Regions from separate parts of the Glutamicibacter sp. BS14 genome, predicted to be linked through region 1. Evidence: riboswitches for the same ligand, from Rfam matches in the RefSeq annotation. Region 1 holds a riboswitch; each other region holds the start of a gene.

The links. Region 1 has a riboswitch for S-adenosylmethionine ahead of AC1Z36_RS17605 (hypothetical protein). Riboswitches for the same ligand answer to the same signal wherever they lie in the genome.
Region 2: another riboswitch for S-adenosylmethionine. It lies ahead of AC1Z36_RS01265 (methionine ABC transporter ATP-binding protein); the one in region 1 lies ahead of AC1Z36_RS17605 (hypothetical protein).
Region 3: another riboswitch for S-adenosylmethionine. It lies ahead of AC1Z36_RS01285 (acyl-CoA dehydrogenase family protein); the one in region 1 lies ahead of AC1Z36_RS17605 (hypothetical protein).
Region 4: another riboswitch for S-adenosylmethionine. It lies ahead of AC1Z36_RS01340 (O-acetylhomoserine aminocarboxypropyltransferase/cysteine synthase family protein); the one in region 1 lies ahead of AC1Z36_RS17605 (hypothetical protein).

The regions. Positions count from the first base shown of each region.
Region 1 is NZ_CM167801.1:3,751,755-3,756,074, forward strand. It holds gene AC1Z36_RS17585 (APC family permease) at 1-668, opposite strand, end outside; gene AC1Z36_RS17590 (hypothetical protein) at 775-1,191, opposite strand; gene AC1Z36_RS17595 (cupin domain-containing protein) at 1,328-1,894, opposite strand; gene AC1Z36_RS17600 (DinB family protein) at 2,028-2,615, shown strand; SAM riboswitch class IV at 2,683-2,796, shown strand; gene AC1Z36_RS17605 (hypothetical protein) at 2,812-3,078, shown strand; gene AC1Z36_RS17610 (VIT1/CCC1 transporter family protein) at 3,133-4,236, shown strand; gene AC1Z36_RS17615 (LOG family protein) at 4,300-4,320, opposite strand, start outside.
Region 2 is NZ_CM167801.1:265,401-269,720, forward strand. It holds gene AC1Z36_RS01255 (MetQ/NlpA family ABC transporter substrate-binding protein) at 1-204, opposite strand, end outside; gene AC1Z36_RS01260 (methionine ABC transporter permease) at 248-964, opposite strand; gene AC1Z36_RS01265 (methionine ABC transporter ATP-binding protein) at 981-1,787, opposite strand; SAM riboswitch class I at 1,871-1,960, opposite strand; gene AC1Z36_RS01270 (NAD(P)H-binding protein) at 2,244-3,107, shown strand; gene ggt (gamma-glutamyltransferase) at 3,323-4,320, shown strand, end outside.
Region 3 is NZ_CM167801.1:271,094-275,413, reverse strand. It holds gene AC1Z36_RS01295 (aliphatic sulfonate ABC transporter substrate-binding protein) at 1-603, opposite strand, end outside; gene AC1Z36_RS01290 (ABC transporter ATP-binding protein) at 689-1,510, opposite strand; SAM riboswitch class I at 1,516-1,617, opposite strand; SAM riboswitch class I at 1,885-1,976, shown strand; gene AC1Z36_RS01285 (acyl-CoA dehydrogenase family protein) at 1,992-3,323, shown strand; gene AC1Z36_RS01280 (LLM class flavin-dependent oxidoreductase) at 3,381-4,320, shown strand, end outside.
Region 4 is NZ_CM167801.1:284,391-288,710, forward strand. It holds gene AC1Z36_RS01325 (methylated-DNA--[protein]-cysteine S-methyltransferase) at 1-354, opposite strand, end outside; gene AC1Z36_RS01330 (RNA polymerase sigma factor) at 351-848, opposite strand; gene AC1Z36_RS01335 (histidine phosphatase family protein) at 961-1,521, opposite strand; SAM riboswitch class I at 1,633-1,727, shown strand; gene AC1Z36_RS01340 (O-acetylhomoserine aminocarboxypropyltransferase/cysteine synthase family protein) at 1,843-3,216, shown strand; gene AC1Z36_RS01345 (CoA-binding protein) at 3,216-3,710, shown strand.

The DNA of each region.
Region 1 (4,320 bases):
ACGAACATGAACGGCACCACGATCATCACGCCGAAGAAGCCGGCCACCCCGTTTTCGAAGAATGGTTCCATATTCCTGCTCTCGCCTCCGGTGAATGCGCCAGCAAGCAGCATTGCGCCGATGACGAAGAGGAAGAGCACCACGAAGGTCTGCACTACACCGGCGGTCTTGATGCCCCGGATGTTAATCCAGGTGATCGCTATCGCACCGGCGACACCGACCAGCGCCCAAGTCAGGTAGACCTCTGAGCCAGCGATCTCCCATAATCTGATCTGCGAAAGCTCCGGGAAGAGATAGAGCACGGATTTGGGCAGTGCCACTGCTTCAAAGGCCACGATCGTGATGTAGCCGCCGACGATGGCCCACGAACCGGCAAAAGACCAGCGGGCGCCCATGGCGCGCAGCAAGTAGTTGTGCTCACCGCCTGCTTTCGGCATGGCCGCAACGAGTTCGGCATAGGTCAGGCCGACTACTGCCATGATGCCACCGCCAACCAGCATGGCCAGCGTGGCTCCGAACGGGCCGGCGGTGGTGATCCAGTCGCCGGTGAGCACGACCCAGCCAAAGCCGATCATCGCGCCCACGCCTATGGCCAAGGCGTCCCAGCGGCCGAGGACCTGCTTGAGGCCTGGTTCTGCGGTGTGGTTCTTCGCGGTTTTTCCTGACATGGCAACCCCTTCTGGAAAGTTGGTCAGGATCACACTATGCAAAAACGCGCTTAAGGGTATTGGATGTTTTGACTACATTTCAGGCTATTTTGCCCAAATCGGGAGGCTAGGCCTCGCCGGAGCGCTTCTTGCTGGTTTTCACCAGCGCGCGGTCGACCTCGTGAATGCCCAGGCAGAAGCCTGCGGACATGACCAGCGATTTGATAGTCAGTTCGGAAAGGTCATCAGCTACGTACACCAGCTGGATCGGTCCGGCCAGGACCAGCAGGACACCTGTCCACAGCACATACGCCCACGAGGTGCGCGCCTGCGCCATCACCGGGAAGCGTGCCCGTCGGCGAATCGTCCGCACGCCAATGGTGACAATGACGACGGCCAGAATCGCGGCGCCAATGAAGAAGAAATTGCGTTGGGTGCGGATCCAGGTCAAGGTGGTGCCAATAAGAACGCCGAAAAGTATCGAAGCCCACCAGCTGATACTGCGCAGTTGATCTTGCGCAGCGGTTGGTTCGCCTGTCCTCACGCCTCTCCCATCACTGATTGTCCCGAGCGCCCGGAACAACGCATCGTTCCTAGAATACGCGGTTCATCTCCCCGCAGACGAACGCGCAGCCGCACTGCGCATGCCGTGCCATGGCAGCAAGCGCAAGGGATTGGCGTCATGAGAGGATCAGCGTCCAGGTAACCACGGCAACCTCATCAGAATCGTTTTCCCAGCTATGCGGTTCACGCCCGGGGAAGGTGATCGTATCGCCTGCTTCGAGTTCTACGCGCTGATCAGGCAATACCAGGATGAATTTTCCAGCGATCACGTGCAGCACTTCCAGCTCGCAATCCACCGAATACAGCTCCGCTTCACCGGTGCCCTTGGGCGCAATCTCGGCGCGAATCATCTGCACCCGCTTCTCGCTGCGCGGCGTGACCAGCTGCTCCGTGATGCCGTCACCGCCCAGGGAAACACGGGGTGCCTGCTCCAGTCGGACCAGTTTCGTTTCAGGAACCTCGAAGAGGGTACCGACCTCCATGCCCAGCACTTCGCACAACCGCAAAAGAGTGGAAACCGAAGGGCTGGTCAGGTCGCGCTCCACACGCGAGAGGAAACCCTTGGTCAGTCCGGATAGCTCGGCGACCTGGTCAATGGTCATACGCTGGGTCTGGCGCACCCCGCGCAGCCTCGCACCGATATTGATCGCGGCACCGGTTGGTTCAACTGGCAAGGTTTTCATCGTTTGGCTCCTCGACGTTTTCTGCAGCAACAACCGCAACCACTTTGGCTTCAAGGCCTGCGGGGCAAGTTTACCAATGGTAAACACACCGCGCCCTCTACCGCGAGACTGCAGCGCTCACTAGACTCTGCCCATGGACAGCACCAAGGACAAGCTCTGCGGGTACCTGAACGACGCGCGCGAGAATGCGATCTACAAGGCAGAAGGCCTCGCCGAACACCTGGCACGCACTCCGCTCACCCCTACAGGCACCCATATCCTGGGAGTACTGCACCATTTGGCGATCAATGAATACGAATATTTCGGCACCTGCCTCAAGCGCAGGGCCGATGACCGCTACGTTCGCGAATTCATTGCGCCGCATGATCCCGACGCGGATTTCCTCCCGCCAGCAGATATGGATGCGCAACAGCTGATCGTCCTGTATCGGAAAGCCATCGCCTTCGCCGATGAAGCCATCAGCGATCTGCCCCTGGACTGTCCCGTAGAGGTACCGTGGTGGGGGCCAGCTGGCAAAACCACCTTGGATCACCTGCTCATCCATGCGCTCGCCGAAACCTCCCGGCATGCAGGGCATCTGGATATTATCCGCGAGCAGCTCGATGGCCGCGCTGGCTGGACCGCGCAACTGGATCTGCTGCCCGACTACACCGCGGGGCAATGGGCCGAACAACGCGAGAAGCTGCAGCAACTGGCCAATGCCTTTGCCCCGGGCAGCTGAGCCGCAGTCATATTACGCATTCGGACTTCACCGCGCCCTGCCGCCGGCGGTACCATCGGAAATGTTGCTTCACGAGACGCGGCGCCAAGCTCCGACTGGCCGCGCACCAACCCCAAGTTCATGGGTGGTTCGGATGAGGAAGCGGTCCGCGCACCAACAGGTGCACGGGCAAGAGCTCGCAAGAGAGTTGACCTCCATGGCATATCCGATTCTGCCCGTCATCGACCGCCAGACCGGCCAAGTGCAGTTCAAGGCCGAGGGGCGCTGGCGCACCCGCTACGTTGCAGATCCGCTCAGGCTTGAACGGCTCATTGCCCGTTGCGCCCGCAGGCCGACCTATGATCCGGCCACTTCTGAATTGCAGCTGGTGCTGCCGGTAGCCGGAAATCCCGCGGGCAAGAGAATTGCTTTTAGCCTTGCCAAATTCCCAAGTGCAGGAGCCCTGACTAAACTGGGTGGTTGATCCGATCCACGGGTTTCATTGGAAAATCCATGTTCCAGGAGAGTCATCGTCGCGATGCCACAGCACCCAGAAACCGAACCTACCAAAGCGCAGATCCAGCGATGGCGCAAGTATCTCGCTGATGAAGTCGCCGAAGGCTCCATCTACAGGGCCCTCGCGGAAAAGAAAACCGGTCAAGAACGGCAAATCCTGCTGGGCCTTGCAGAGGCGGAAGCCCGCCACGAATCCCACTGGCGCGTCCTGCTCGGCGAGCATTTCAAGGAAGTCCGCCCGTCGCTGCGACGCACCATGCTGCGTTTCCTGGCATTGCATTTCGGTTCGGTCTTCGTGCTGGCCATGGCCCAGCGCTCCGAAAGCAGTTCGCCCTACCGCGACGACAAGGACGCCACCGCGCAGATGGCGGCCGACGAACAGGTCCACGAAGAGGTCGTCCGGGCGCTGGCTACAGCAGGCCGTGCGCGCCTTTCGGGCAACTTCCGCGCTGCGGTCTTCGGCGCCAACGACGGGCTGGTTTCCAACCTGGCGTTGATCATGGGTATCGGTGCGACCGGTGTTTCAGCGACCTTCGTGCTGTTCTCCGGTGTTGCCGGTTTGCTGGCCGGCGCACTGTCCATGGCAGCTGGCGAATACGTCTCGGTGCGTTCCCAGCGCGAGCTGCTGACCGCCTCGCGACCAACCCAGGTCACGCTAACCGCCGCCCCGAACCTCGATCTGGACGCCAACGAGCTGGTGCTGATCTACAAGGCCCGCGGAATGAGCGATGAAGATGCAGCGCACCGGGCCGCAGAACGCATGGGCCTGTTCACCTGCGATTGCAACCCCGACTTCTCGTTGAACCCGGAAGGCCGCGGCGAAGAACTCGAGAAGGAGCACCAGGAACTGGGGTCGGCCACCGGCGCGGCGGCCACCTCGTTCATCCTTTTCGCTTCCGGCGCGGTCGTGCCGATCCTGCCTTATATCCTTGGGCTCTCCGGCATGACCGCGATCCTCGTCTCGGTAGTCCTGGTAGGCGTGGCCCTGATGATCACCGGAGGGATCGTGGGACTGCTTTCCGGTGCCTCCCCGCTCAAGCGCGGCCTGCGCCAGCTAGCCATCGGCTGGGGCGCAGCGGCCATCACCTACTGCTTGGGCCTGATCTTCGACGTCAGCATCGGATAGCAGCCTGCTGCGATTCGAATGCCGGTACAGCTTTGGCTGTACCGGCATTTTCCATGCCGTGCTCTAGCTGTTCTCCGGCCGCCG
Region 2 (4,320 bases), 310 kb from region 1:
CTCCAGAGTCCAGCCCTTTTCGGCCAGCAGCTTCTGTGCGATTTTGGTTGGTTCCTGCGATGGGGCCGATTCGGTGACAATAACCTTGATGGTCTTGTCACCGGTGCCGGCGGCCTGTCCACCTGCCAGGCCGCAAGAAGCCAGCGCGAGGAGTGCGGCGGAGCCGGCGGTGAAAGTTAAGAAGGTGCGGCGAGAGAATGCCATGGTGTTGTCCTTTGCTGAAATGCGAGTTGAGCGGGTTTTGTGTTTAGCGCTTGTCAGCGGCGCGCGATAGCCGAGTTCCGACGAACTGAACTGCATGCACCAGCAGGATCATCAACACGATGGCTAGCAGCATGACTCCGGTTTCATAGCGGTAGTAGCCGTAGCGGATTGCGAAGTCGCCGATACCGCCTCCGCCGACCAGTCCGGCCATGGCCGAATACGAGATGAAGCTGACGGTCATGATGGTGATGGAAGACAGCAGTGCAGGCTTGGCTTCGATCAGCAGCACTTCACGGATGATCTGTCCCCGTGTGGCGCCCATGGCCTGCGCTGCTTCGACAACGCCATTGCCAAGCTGGCTGATGTTCTGCTCCACGAACCGGGCGAAATAGGGGATCGCGTTGATGGTCAGCGGAACGATAACCGCCGCGGTGCCAATGGTAGTTCCCACAACGAATCGGGTGAACGGGATGATGGCGATCAGCAGGATGAGGAATGGGAAGGAACGGATTGTATTGACCAGCCCGTCAACGATTCGGTGCAGTCGCGGACGTGGGCGCAAACCGTTGGGAGACATCGAGTAAAGCCAAATGCCCAGCGGGGTTCCCAGGAGAATCGCGATCGGGATGGAAACCAGCAGCATCGCAAAGGTCTGCGCCATGGCGACCCAGATTTCCGGGGCAAGTTCGATGATGCGGTCGAAACTGAAAGCTGCTGCGTTGCCGTTGCTCGTGGCTAGCACTACTGACGTGAAATTCATTGGTAATCCAGGTTCTCTATACGCGGGCTACGGTGGCAGCGACGGCTTGGTCCTGCTTTGGCTGGCGGTTAAGCGTGAGTTCGTCACTGATCAGGTAGCGGCCGATTGGCGTCACTGGTTCAAAGCCTGGTTCTCGCAACGAACTCAGGGCGAACTCTTCAACTACCGCTCCGTCTTCCATGACCGAAACCTTGTCGGCAATGGCCTTAATAACGTTCATCTCGTGGGTGACGATGACTGTGGTGATGCCAAGGCTGGCGTTGATGTCACTGAGGTATTGCAGCACCGACGTTGTCGTTCTAGGATCCACGGCACTGGTTGGCTCATCGCACAGCAGGACCTTGGGCTCGGTGACCAGCGCGCGGGCAATGGCGATGCGCTGTTTCTGGCCGCCCGAAAGCTGTCCTGGATAGGCGGCAGCCTTGTCAGCGAGGTCCACTATGGACAGCGCTTCCAGCGCACGTTCACGGCGTTGCTTTTTCGGAACACCAGCGAACTTCAGATTCAGCTCGACGTTCTGTTGCGCGGTGCGATTGTTCAGCAGGTTGAAGTGCTGGAAGATCATCCCGATCTCATGACGCTGCTTTCGCAGGTCTCCTTCACTGAGCCCGGTCAGTTCGACGCCATCCACGATGACCTGGCCCGACGTGGGACGCTGCAGCAAATTGATATTGCGCAATAGCGTTGACTTTCCCGCACCGGAAAATCCGATAATTCCATGGATGGTTCCGGCCTGGATTTCCAGCGAGACATCCTTGACGGCCGTGAATTGATCTTGGCCCTTGCCGAAGGCGGTCGTTACGTTTTCAAGACGAATCATCATCGCTCCCTTGGTGCTTGGTTATGCGGAGCGCACTTCGCGAAAATCATCTGCGTTCCACAGATTTTCCGTCGCGAAGTGAAAGTACTCCATCGGTTCTGGCTGTAGCACCGCTCCCTCTCGGGTGGTTGCTGCGACGTCGTTGAGCCAGATCTCTCAGTCGCTCTGGATGGTGTGCGTTCGGTTGTACGAGCCGAACAATTCAAGTCTGGAGTCCACGCCCGCAGGCCGGCAAACGTTACTTCAATCGGCGTCATCAAGTCATAGTCCGGACGGATCCACGCTGAAATCACGCAATAATCCACGTAGCAATCTGACACATTTCGCTACTTCCCCTCTTTGTGACGAAAGCCTTGCAGTTTCTGCCCATCTCTCGCTGGCTTGTGCCAGCAATCTTGGGTGGGGAATTCAGCGATGCCTACGGTGGTTGTAGCAGATGCAGACCAACGAGAGGACCCCATGAAGATCGCAATTACCGGTGCCACCGGACAGCTTGGAAATCTAGTCATCGACGCGCTGCTGGCGCGCGGGGCGAATGCCGCTGATCTGGTCGCCATTGGCCGCTCCGAGCAGAAGCTGGAACCGCTGGCAGGCAAAGGCCTGGAAACCCGCGTTGCCGATTACAACGCCCAGCCAACTCTCGTGTCCGCACTCGAAGGCATAGACAAGCTGCTGCTGATTTCGGCCAGCGAGGTGGGCCAGCGCGTTGCCCAGCATGAGAACGTCATCAATGCCGCCAAGCACGTGGATGTCTCGCTGATCGCCTACACCTCAATTGCCAACGCCCTGTCCGGCGGCATGAAGCTCGCCGAGGAGCACATCGCCACCGAACGGCTGCTGGCCGGATCCGGCATCGACTACGTGCTGTTGCGCAATGGATGGTACATCGAGAACTACACCGACCAGCTGATGGGCTACCTCAACAGCGGCACGGTGCTCGGTGCCGCCGGCGATGGCAAGATCAGCGCTGCCGCCCGTGCAGACTACGCGGATGCCGCTGCGGCCGTGCTGCTTTCCGAAGAAAACCAGAACGGCAGGATCTACGAGCTGGGCAGCGACAAGCCATTCACCCTCGCCCAGCTTGCTGGCGCGGTTGGCGCTGCCGCCGGCCAGGACATCGCCTACCAGGAAATGGATCCCGGGCAACTGGAAAAGATCTACGCTGATGCCGGCGTCCCCGGACCGTTCGCGCACATCCTCGTCGATACCGACATGCGCATTCGAGAAGGAGCGCTGGAAGTGGACTCCGGGGAGCTGGCTCAGCTGATCGGCCGCGCCCCGGCTTCCTTGGGCAAAGTCATCAAGGACAACCTGGACAAGTAGCCCAGGTGCACTAGGGTTCCAGCGGGCAGGCATTGGCGGCGATCGAGGCCGCGGTGCCTGCCCGCCGCTTTAACGCGTCACAACCCGGAATATTCGCGCGGCAATGCCGAAATTGCCGCGCAAACCCATGGTGCTGCGTGTCACAACCGTGCGGCGAGTTCCCGCTCCCGTAAATTTGCGCATACTTCATCCCCACCTGCAGAGGAGATCAAAGCATGCCACGAGTACGTTTAAGATCAGTTGCCTGCGCGGCAGCCATCGCCTTGGGCCTGGGAGCTTTCTCAGCGCTTCCGGCGAGCGCCGAACCACGGCACACCCAGAAGGACCCGACCGCCATCGGCACTGGAGGCGCAGTCTCGTCGGTCGATCCGGAAGCCACCGCTGCCGGCATCGAAATCCTGCGCAAGGGAGGCAACGCCGTCGATGCGGCTGTGGCAACCGCGGCGGCACTGGGCGTCACCGAACCCTATAGCGCAGGCATTGGCGGCGGCGGATACTTCATGCACTACGATGCGAAGTCGGGCAAGGTCAGCACCATCGACGGCCGCGAAACCGCACCGGCAGGCATTGCGCATGATGCATTCATCGATCCTGAAACCGGCGAGCCGTATAACTTCACCCCGGAACTGGTCACCAGTGGCGTGTCCGTGGGCGTGCCCGGGACCTTGGCCACGTGGCAGCGCGCACTGGATAATTGGGGTTCGCAGAACCTGAAACAGGTTCTGCGGCCGGCGACCCAGATCGCTTCACGCGGCTTTGTCATCGACGAGACGTTCCGCGAGCAGACCCTGGATAACAAGGAACGATTCGCCGCGTTCACCTCCACGAGCGAATTGTTCTTGCCCGGCGGAGATGCCCCGGAGGTCGGGAGCATTTTCAAGAATCCGGATCTCGCACACACCTACCTGATGCTGGCCAAGCAAGGCCTCCAGGGATTCTATGAGGGCGAATTGGCTGCCGAAATCGCCCTAACGGTGCAGGCTCCGCCAAAGAGCGAAGACACCGCCCTCCCGGTTCCCGCAGGGCAGCTGGGCACTGCCGACCTGGCCGGCTACGAAGTGGTGGAGCAGGCACCAACTAAGGTGGACTACCGGGGCTATGACGTCTTCGGCATGGCTCCTTCGTCCAGTGGCGGAACGACCATCGGCGAATCGCTGAACATTCTGGGCGAGTTCGATTTGCCAGCCATGGAAGAACCCGATGCCTTGCATCA
Region 3 (4,320 bases), 320 kb from region 1:
GGCCATGATCGGATCCAAACCGCTCCAGGCATCAACCGAGCCGTTGGCCAGGGCGGTACGTCCATCGGCATGCTGGAGGTTCTGCAGCTTGATGTCAGCTTCACTCAAGCCCGCGGATTCCAGCGCCTGCAGCAGGAAGAAGTATGGGTCGGTGCCCTTTGTAGCGGCCACGGTCTTGCCAGCGAGATCTTCAACGGACTCGATTTTCGAGTCCTTATCCACTACCAGGGCCGCCCATTCCGGCTGCGAATACAGTGCGATGGTCTTGATGGGTGCACCGTTCGAACGGTTCAGGAGCGCAGCGGAACCGGCTGTGGAACCAACATCGATTGCGTCGGCGCGAAGGGCTTCATTGGCCTTGTTGGAACCAGCGGACTGGATCCATTCGACATTTACGCCCTGCTCCTTGGCGGCTGCTTCCAACCATCCCTTTTCCTTGAGTACCAGGCTCAGCGGGTTGTAAGTGGCAAAGTCGATGGACAGGGTCTGACCATCCGAGGAGGCTGTAGCGTTTTCGCCAGCACAGCCGGTCAGGGCAACTGCGCCAACGATCAAGGCGGCGGCGGACAATGCAGTGCGGCGGGTGAGACGGTTCAAAAGCATGGAGAATCCTAGAATTGTGCGTGCAAGCGGTGTAGGTGAAAAGGCAAAGGGGACGAATGGTTCGGGACCCACGGCGTGGCCGGGACTAATGGTTGGTTGGGTCGACGCCGAGCAGGCGCAATAGGTGCAGGCGATCTGCAACGAACTTTTCATCGGTATGCCGGCGTGGATGCACAGCTGAGATGGACAGATCCTCGATGACGCCCGCTGCACTATGCCCAGCGCCTCGCCCCAGAACAATCACGCGGTCAGCCAAAGTCAACGCCTCGTCCACATCATGGGTCACCATGAGAACAGTGGTGGGGAACGATGCGTGAATCGAGAGCAGCAGATCCTGCATCTTCAAGCGTGTCAGCGCATCGAGGGCGCCGAAGGGTTCATCAAGAAGCAATACACCCGGGCGCCGAGCCAGCGCGCGAGCCAGCGAAACCCGTTGCGCCATGCCTCCGGAGATCTCGCGTGGGCGCAAGCTGGCTGCATGGCTCAGACCGGTCAGCTCGATCAACTCATCGATCAGCGAGTTGCCGGCGCGCTTATCGGTTTCCGGTGCCAGGCCCAGTGCAATGTTCTGGCGAACCGAGCGCCATGGCAGCAGCCGGGGCTCCTGGAAGGCAACGGCGCATAACTCGTTGATGCCGGTGACCTCGCGGGTGCCGGTGCGGATGGTGCCGGTGGTGGGGTGGTCCAAGCCCGATACTGAACGCAGCAGCGTGGATTTTCCGCAACCGCTGGCTCCAAGAATGGCCACGACTTGACCTGCTGGAATTTGCAGGTTGATATCGGTCAGAACGGTGCGGCTTTCCATCTTGGTGGTGAAGGTTCGCGACACGTTGCTGAACTGCACGTCCAGGGCGCTTGAAGCTGAGGCAACGGGAGCTGCCTCGGGCGCTGCAAAGGAAAGAGTCATGTTCATCTCCATCGTTCCTGGCGGTAGCACCGGCCTGCAGAGCAAAACTCCAAAGGTGGTTGCTGCGGCGTCGTGGAGCCAGATCTCTCGGCCGCTCGGGATGGTTACGTGTCCATTACAACGAGTCGAACGATTTGAACGCAAATCTTGCGTAATATGAAAAAATCTTCGACAACTACGTCACATTGCCCAGAAATTTCGTTATTTATTTTATTGCAGGCCGGTTTGCTCGACATTAAGCAAAACTTTGCAACTCATCTTCGGCAGGACGCGGATTAGGCTGTGAAATTTGAAGATGGGCACTGCCGGCACTGGGACGAAATGTGACTTCGCGGGTTGGAAACGCCGGTTTATTACCGTTACAAATGAATTACGACCCATCCAGAGCGGCTGAGAGATCTGGCTCCACGACGCCGCAGCAACCACCCCAATAGCGGGACGGTGCTACCGCCAGGACCGATGGAAAGAATTGAGAACCCTGATGCCTATTGGTGAATCGCACAATGCCCTCGGACTGGACTTCAACCAGCTCAGTGACCCTTCGCAGGCCACCGCAATGGACCTGGACAAGTTTGAAGAACAGCTGCCGACCAGGCAATTGCTGAAAATCACCCCCGGACCAAGTGCGGATGAGCAATACGACCGGCTGGCCGAAATTTTCCGTCCCGTTTTTGCGCAGATCGCCGCGACAGCCAAGGACCGCGACTTGAACCGCGTGCTTCCTTTCGAGCAGGTAGGCCTGCTGAATCGCGAGCGTTTCGGTGCGCTGCGCCTTTCCGTTGCCGACGGGGGCTACGGCGCACGGCTGGTGGATGTCTTCCGTCTGCTCATCGAGCTGTCCGAGGCGGACTCCCACGTAGGCCAGCTGTGGCGTGCGCATATCGCATTCGTCGAGAACGTCTTGGCACTGGAGGACGAAGAGCTGCGCAAGAAGTGGGTCGCTCGCATCGCTGCTGGGCAGATTATCGGCAACGCCTACACCGAACGCGGTGGCAACGCCCTGGGCACCTTGAACACCAAGGCCAGCACCGTGGACGGGCGCTGGGTGATCGACGGTGAAAAGTACTACTGCACCGGCACCATTTTTGCCGACTGGACCACCGTTGCCGTGGCCCACCCGGAGCTCGCCGGCCGCCAGATCGCCGTGGTCTCCACCCAGCGCAGCGGCGTCAAGATCCTCGACGACTGGGATGGGTTCGGCCAGGGCCTCACCGGAACCGGCACCACCGAATTCCACCAGGTCCCGGTGGATTGCTTCATGCCGCAGCAGACCAATGACTCCGAAGCGGCGATCTTCCAGCTGGTTCTCATGGCCGTGCAGGCGGGCATCGCCCGCGCCGCATTGAACGACCTGCGTCACGCGGTGCAGGCGCGCACCCGCATCTTCACCACCGGAACCGGGGTGCCGGTATACCAGGAACCCCAGGTCCTCCAGCTGGTGGGCGAAGTTTCCGCGGAGTCCTTCGCTGCCGACTCCGTGGTGATCGGCGCGGTACTCGAAGTCGAGGCGGCCCTGGGCGATCCGGGACTGAACGACGAGGAACGCTACGCCGTATGCGAGCTGGCCGCCAACCGCGCGCAAACCGTGGTGCAGCCACTGGCCATCGGCGTGACCAGCAAGCTCTTCGACGGACTGGGAGCCTCGTCCACCAGAAGCGGCTGCAACCTGGACCGGCACTGGCGCAATGCGCGCACCATCGCCACCCATAACCCGGCGATCTACAAGGCGCGCATCGTCGGGGACTACGAGATCAACGGGGTCCAGCCGCAGCGGCTGTCCGTCACCGGCGAAGATTCAACCCAGCGGGCTTGAGGGCCTGCGACGCAAACCAGCAACTTTCCACGATTACCGACCTATGGGGGCAAAGCCATGAGCGAGAACAAGCGCGAGATCCTATTCAACGCATTCGACATGAACTGCGTGGTGCACCAGTCGCCGGGCCTGTGGCGCCATCCGCAGGACAAGGCCTCGACCTACAACACCCTGGGCTACTGGACGCACCTGGCCAAGGTGCTGGAAAAGGGGAAGTTCGACGGACTGTTCCTCGCCGACGTGCTGGGCACCTACGACGTGTACAAGGGCACCAACGTCACCCCGCTGGGCTCCGGCGCCCAGGCACCGGTCAACGACCCGATGATGCTGGTTTCCGCCATGGCCGCCGTGACCGAGAACCTCGGCTTCGGCGTCACCGCGGGCACCGCCTATGAGCACCCGTACGCTTTCGCCCGCCGCCTGGCCACCCTGGACCACCTGACCAACGGCCGCGTGGGCTGGAATGTCGTCACCGGCTACCTTCCCTCGGCCGCCCGCAATATGGGCCAGGAAGACCAGATGGAGCACGACGAGCGCTACAACCACGCCGATGAGTACCTCGAGGTGGTCTACAAGCTGCTCGAAGGCTCGTGGGAAGACGACGCGGTGCAGAATGACAAGGCCACCGGCGTCTACACCGACCCGGCCAAGGTGCACCCGATCGAGCACGAAGGCAAGTACTTCAAGGTTCCGGGCATCGCCATCACCGAGCCGTCCACCCAGCGCACCCCGGTGATCTACCAGGCCGGCGCCTCCAAGCGCGGCACCGAGTTCGCCGCGTCGAACGCCGAAGCGATCTTCGTCAATTGCCCCACCCGCGACCTGCTGAAGGAAGCGGTCAGCAAGATCCGTGACGCTGCCGAGGCCGCCGGGCGTGGCCGCTACGACATCAAGGTCTTCGCCATGCAGACCATCATTACCGCCGAAACCACCGAACTGGCCCAGGCGAAGTTCCAGGACTACAGCTCCTACGTGGATATCGAGGGGTCGCTGGCAC
Region 4 (4,320 bases), 330 kb from region 1:
GGTGGAGAGCTGCAAGTCCACCGGAAGATCGAAGCCATGCCGCTGGCCCGCGAAATACTCATCCAGTTGCCGGACGGCACCATCCAAGCTCGACTTGTCGCGCAGGATCCGCGGGCTGAGCCTTTCCGAGAGCACCTCCAGAATCCGGTCATGGCCTTCGGATTCAAAAGCGACCCGGACCAGCCCGGCATCGGTACTGGCCAGCAGCAAGGCCCCCACGGGGCTATCGACCACGCGATAGGCAACATCAACAAGTTCCCGTGCACGGGCCCGTTCAACGAGCCGGTCCTGCAGCGAGTCGAGGACTTGCGCTTCAGCGGCCGTAGCCTGCTGCCGATAATTTTTTCCGTTCATGGCTGCTCCCGCCATAGTTCTTGGTCATCCATCCGGGCCCGCAGATTCTTGATCCCATCGGCGCCCGAACGCCGGGCGGCAGCTTCGGTGCCGGAAAGGATTCCGGCAATTTGCGCGTAGCTCATTCCGCCCAGGTAGCGGTAGGCCACCACCTGCCGCTGCTTGCCAGGAAGCTGGTTCACCTCATGCCACAGCTGCAGGTTTTCCAACTGCAGATCCGGCCGTTGGGCCGATGGGGCCAGGCTGTCCACGTCTTGGCCGATGAGGATTTCCGGCTTGTTCCTGCGCAACTCGTCAATGGCTTTGTTCCGGGCAATACGCACTAGCCATGCCAGGACATTGGCGTCCTCCGGCAGTTGCGGGTACGCCTTGAGCGCGGCAAGGAACGTTTCGGACCAGGCGTCTTGCGCGCGATGCTCATCAAGCAGGGCACGGCAAACGCGCAGGACGTTCAGTCCATAGTCCTGGACTATCCGCTCGAACGGTGCTTGCATGGCTCTCCTGGAATTTTGCGCCTTCATGGCTTCTCACCATGTAAACGTACGAGGAGACCATTTTGTGAGGCGTGAACGAAAAAAATTCCTTCACGCAGATACCCATGGATTCCTAGAATGCCACCAGATCCAATTCGCTGGCGATCTGCTCAAGGCGGATCAATTCCAGGTGGAGCATTTCGCCATTTTCCACGCCTTGGGGATCCGTGGTTCCGGCCAATGCGTCGCGGATGGTGCGCATGGTGGCCCCATGGCTGACAATCATGACCTTGCGCCCGGCATGCCTGCTGGCCAAGTCCAGCAGCGCTGGCACCGTACGGCTCAAGATCTGGGCACGCGGCTCACGCAGGTCCTTGGCAGCAGCCGATTCCGCTTCGCTGACCTCGGCCATGATCCGGCCTTCCAGCGGGCCGAAGCCGCGTTCAATGAGTTCCGGAACGGCGTTCCCCGTCTCGGCCCCGATCTGCTGGGCAATCAGCGAGGCAGTTTCCCGGGCACGTTCCAAGGGCGAAGCAAGTACCAGCGACCAGTTCTGGCCGATCAGCTGGCGCCCGACCTCGCGAGCTTGTTCGCGCCCGGTATCGTTCAACGGGATATCGGTACGCCCCTGCAGGCGCCCTGCAAGGTTCCAATCGGTCTGCCCATGTCGCACCAGTGCCAGCGAAGTATCCATGACTCCAGCCTAACCGGGGTAATAGTTATCGAAGAATCTCCGATAACAGCTCCAATACGCAACGTTACGACTCATAGTTGGGTCACGAACGGTCATGTTGCGAAGATTATTACACCATCCCGAGCGGCTGAGAGATCTGGTTCGATGACGCCGCAGCAACCTGCCACATCCGGTGGTTACGGTGCTACCGCCAGAAACGATGCAGCCGCCTACCCGTTGGACCACAGCAGGAAGCGACATTGATTCCGGGATTCCTGCCTCGATCGCGGCCCGCCCTGCGGTGCCCGCGAAACCCCAATCGACAAGGAGTCGTAAGCCACCATGGCAGATCACAAGTTTGGATTCCGCACCCGCGCATTGCATGCCGGAGGCACCCCCGATGCCGAGCATGGCTCACGCGCAGTGCCGATCTACCAGACCACTTCGTTCGTCTTCAAGGACGCTGACGATGCGGCCAACCTCTTTGCCCTGCAGAAGTACGGCAACATCTACTCGCGTATCGGCAACCCGACCGTAGCGGCTTTCGAAGAGCGCATGGCTTCGCTGGAAGGCGGCATCGGAGCGGTAGCCACCGGCTCGGGCATGGCCGCGGAATTCGTCACCTTCGCGGCCTTGGCCCAGGCAGGCGACCACATTGTGGCTTCATCGAAGCTCTATGGCGGCACCATCACCCAGCTCGATGTCTCGCTGCGCCGCTTCGGCATCAACACCACTTTCATCGACTCCAATGATCCCGCCGACTTCGAAGCGGCGATCCAGGAAAACACCAAGGCCGTCTACACCGAGGTGGTGGCCAACCCGTCCGGCGACATCGCTGACCTGAAGGGCCTGGCCGAGGTGGCGCACCGCCACAATCTCCCGCTGGTAGTCGATTCGACGCTCACTCCCCCGTACATCCTGCGCCCTATCGAGCACGGCGCGGACATCGTGATCCACTCGGCCACCAAGTTCATCGGCGGGCACGGCACCACCCTGGGCGGCGTGGTCATCGAGTCGGGCAAGTTCAACTGGGGCAATGGCAAGTTCCCCGCCATGACCGAACCGGTTGCCAGCTACGGCAACGTCTCCTGGTGGGACAACTTCGGCGAGTACGGCTTCCTGACCAAGCTGCGCAGCGAACAGCTGCGCGACTTCGGACCGGCTCTGCCGGCCCAGTCCGCATTCCAGCTGTTGCAGGGCCTGGAGACCTTGCCGCAGCGCATGGACAACCACCTGTCCAACGCGAAGCAGGTCGCTGCCTGGTTGCAGGCCGATGAGCGCGTGACCTACGTGAACTATGCCGGCCTGGAATCCCACCCGCAGCACGCGCAGGCCAAGGAGCTGCTGCCCATGGGCGTCGGCTCGGTCTTCAGCTTCGGGGTGAAGGGCGGGCGCGAAGCCGGCTCGAAGTTCATCGAAGCCCTGCAGCTGGCCAGCCACCTGGCCAACATCGGCGATGCCCGCACCCTGGTGCTGCACCCGGCCTCCACCACCCACCAGCAGCTGAGCGCCGAGCAGCTGGTCTCCGCTGGCGTGCCAGAAGATCTGATCCGGCTGTCGGTAGGACTGGAAGATGTCGAGGACATCCTCTGGGATCTGGACCAGGCGCTGGCCGCTTCGCAGGAAGCGATTGCCGCTTCCGCCGCAGGGTTCGAGGCTCCGGCCTATGACGGTTCCGCCTGCGCATTGCCAACCGCTTCGAAGGGAGCAATCTAATGACTGCCGTTGGTACCGCTTGGGAAGGCCCTGGAGCCGCACAGCGCCTGGAGATCCTGCGCGACACCAAGTCCATCGCCATTGTCGGTGCCTCGAACAAGCCATCGCGCGCCAGCTATTTCGTGGCTACCTACCTGCTCTCCTCCTCCAAGTACAAGGTGTATTTCATCAACCCGGTACTCGATGAGATCCTGGGCCAGCCGGTGTACAAGTCGCTGGCCGATCTGCCGGAGACCCCGGATCTGGTCGAGGTTTTCCGCAAGCACGATGACCTGCCTACCGTGCTGGACGAGGCCCTGGCCGTAGGCGCGAAGACCCTGTGGCTGCAGCTGGGATCCTGGCATGAGGAAGTGGCCCGGCGCGCCGAGGCCGCGGGCATGAATGTGGTCATGGACCGCTGCGTGAAGATCGAGCACGCCCGCTTCCACGGCGGCCTGCGCCTGGCTGGATTCAATACCGGCGTCATTTCCTCCAAGCGCCAGGTACTTGCCTAGGGAGTCCAAGATTCCAGGAAATGGGTGCATGCAACATTGCGTTGCATGCACCCATTTTTGCCGTCGCTACCGGAGCTCTTCTTCGGGAGCTGTGCGTACTAGGCCACCTGCCCAGGGGCATTGCTGAGTTTTGCGGCTCGGCGGACTGCTCACGACAACGACCGGCCGGCTACGGCCAGTTATTAGAAACCATCTGGTGCCAGCTCTCCAGGTGTCCGGCACTCGGCCCGAGAACCGCAATCGCAAATAGCCCTTGAATTACTCGTTGGTATCCTCCCGCCGCCTTGCCTAGCAGCAACGGCTGCTTTGCAATGCATTTGCATGGGCTGGAGAAAATGGGACGCGGCAAGATCTTTTGGAGGCCGGAGGTACTGGCGACTGGCAATTGCCTAGCCAGATGAACTCGAAATTTCGGCGGACCCGTACGTTGCTTCCTATGCATGCCCTTCACGAAAACGCTATCGATCGCTCACCCGGATATGCCCCCTTGCCCGAATTAGGCGAATGCCTCTCCGTGGGAACCTGCGGTGCGACTGCCGTTTATTTCCCGTCAAACAAGCCGGGCGGAATCTTGGGCATTCGGTCCAGCATCCTTCGGGGCATGACCCCT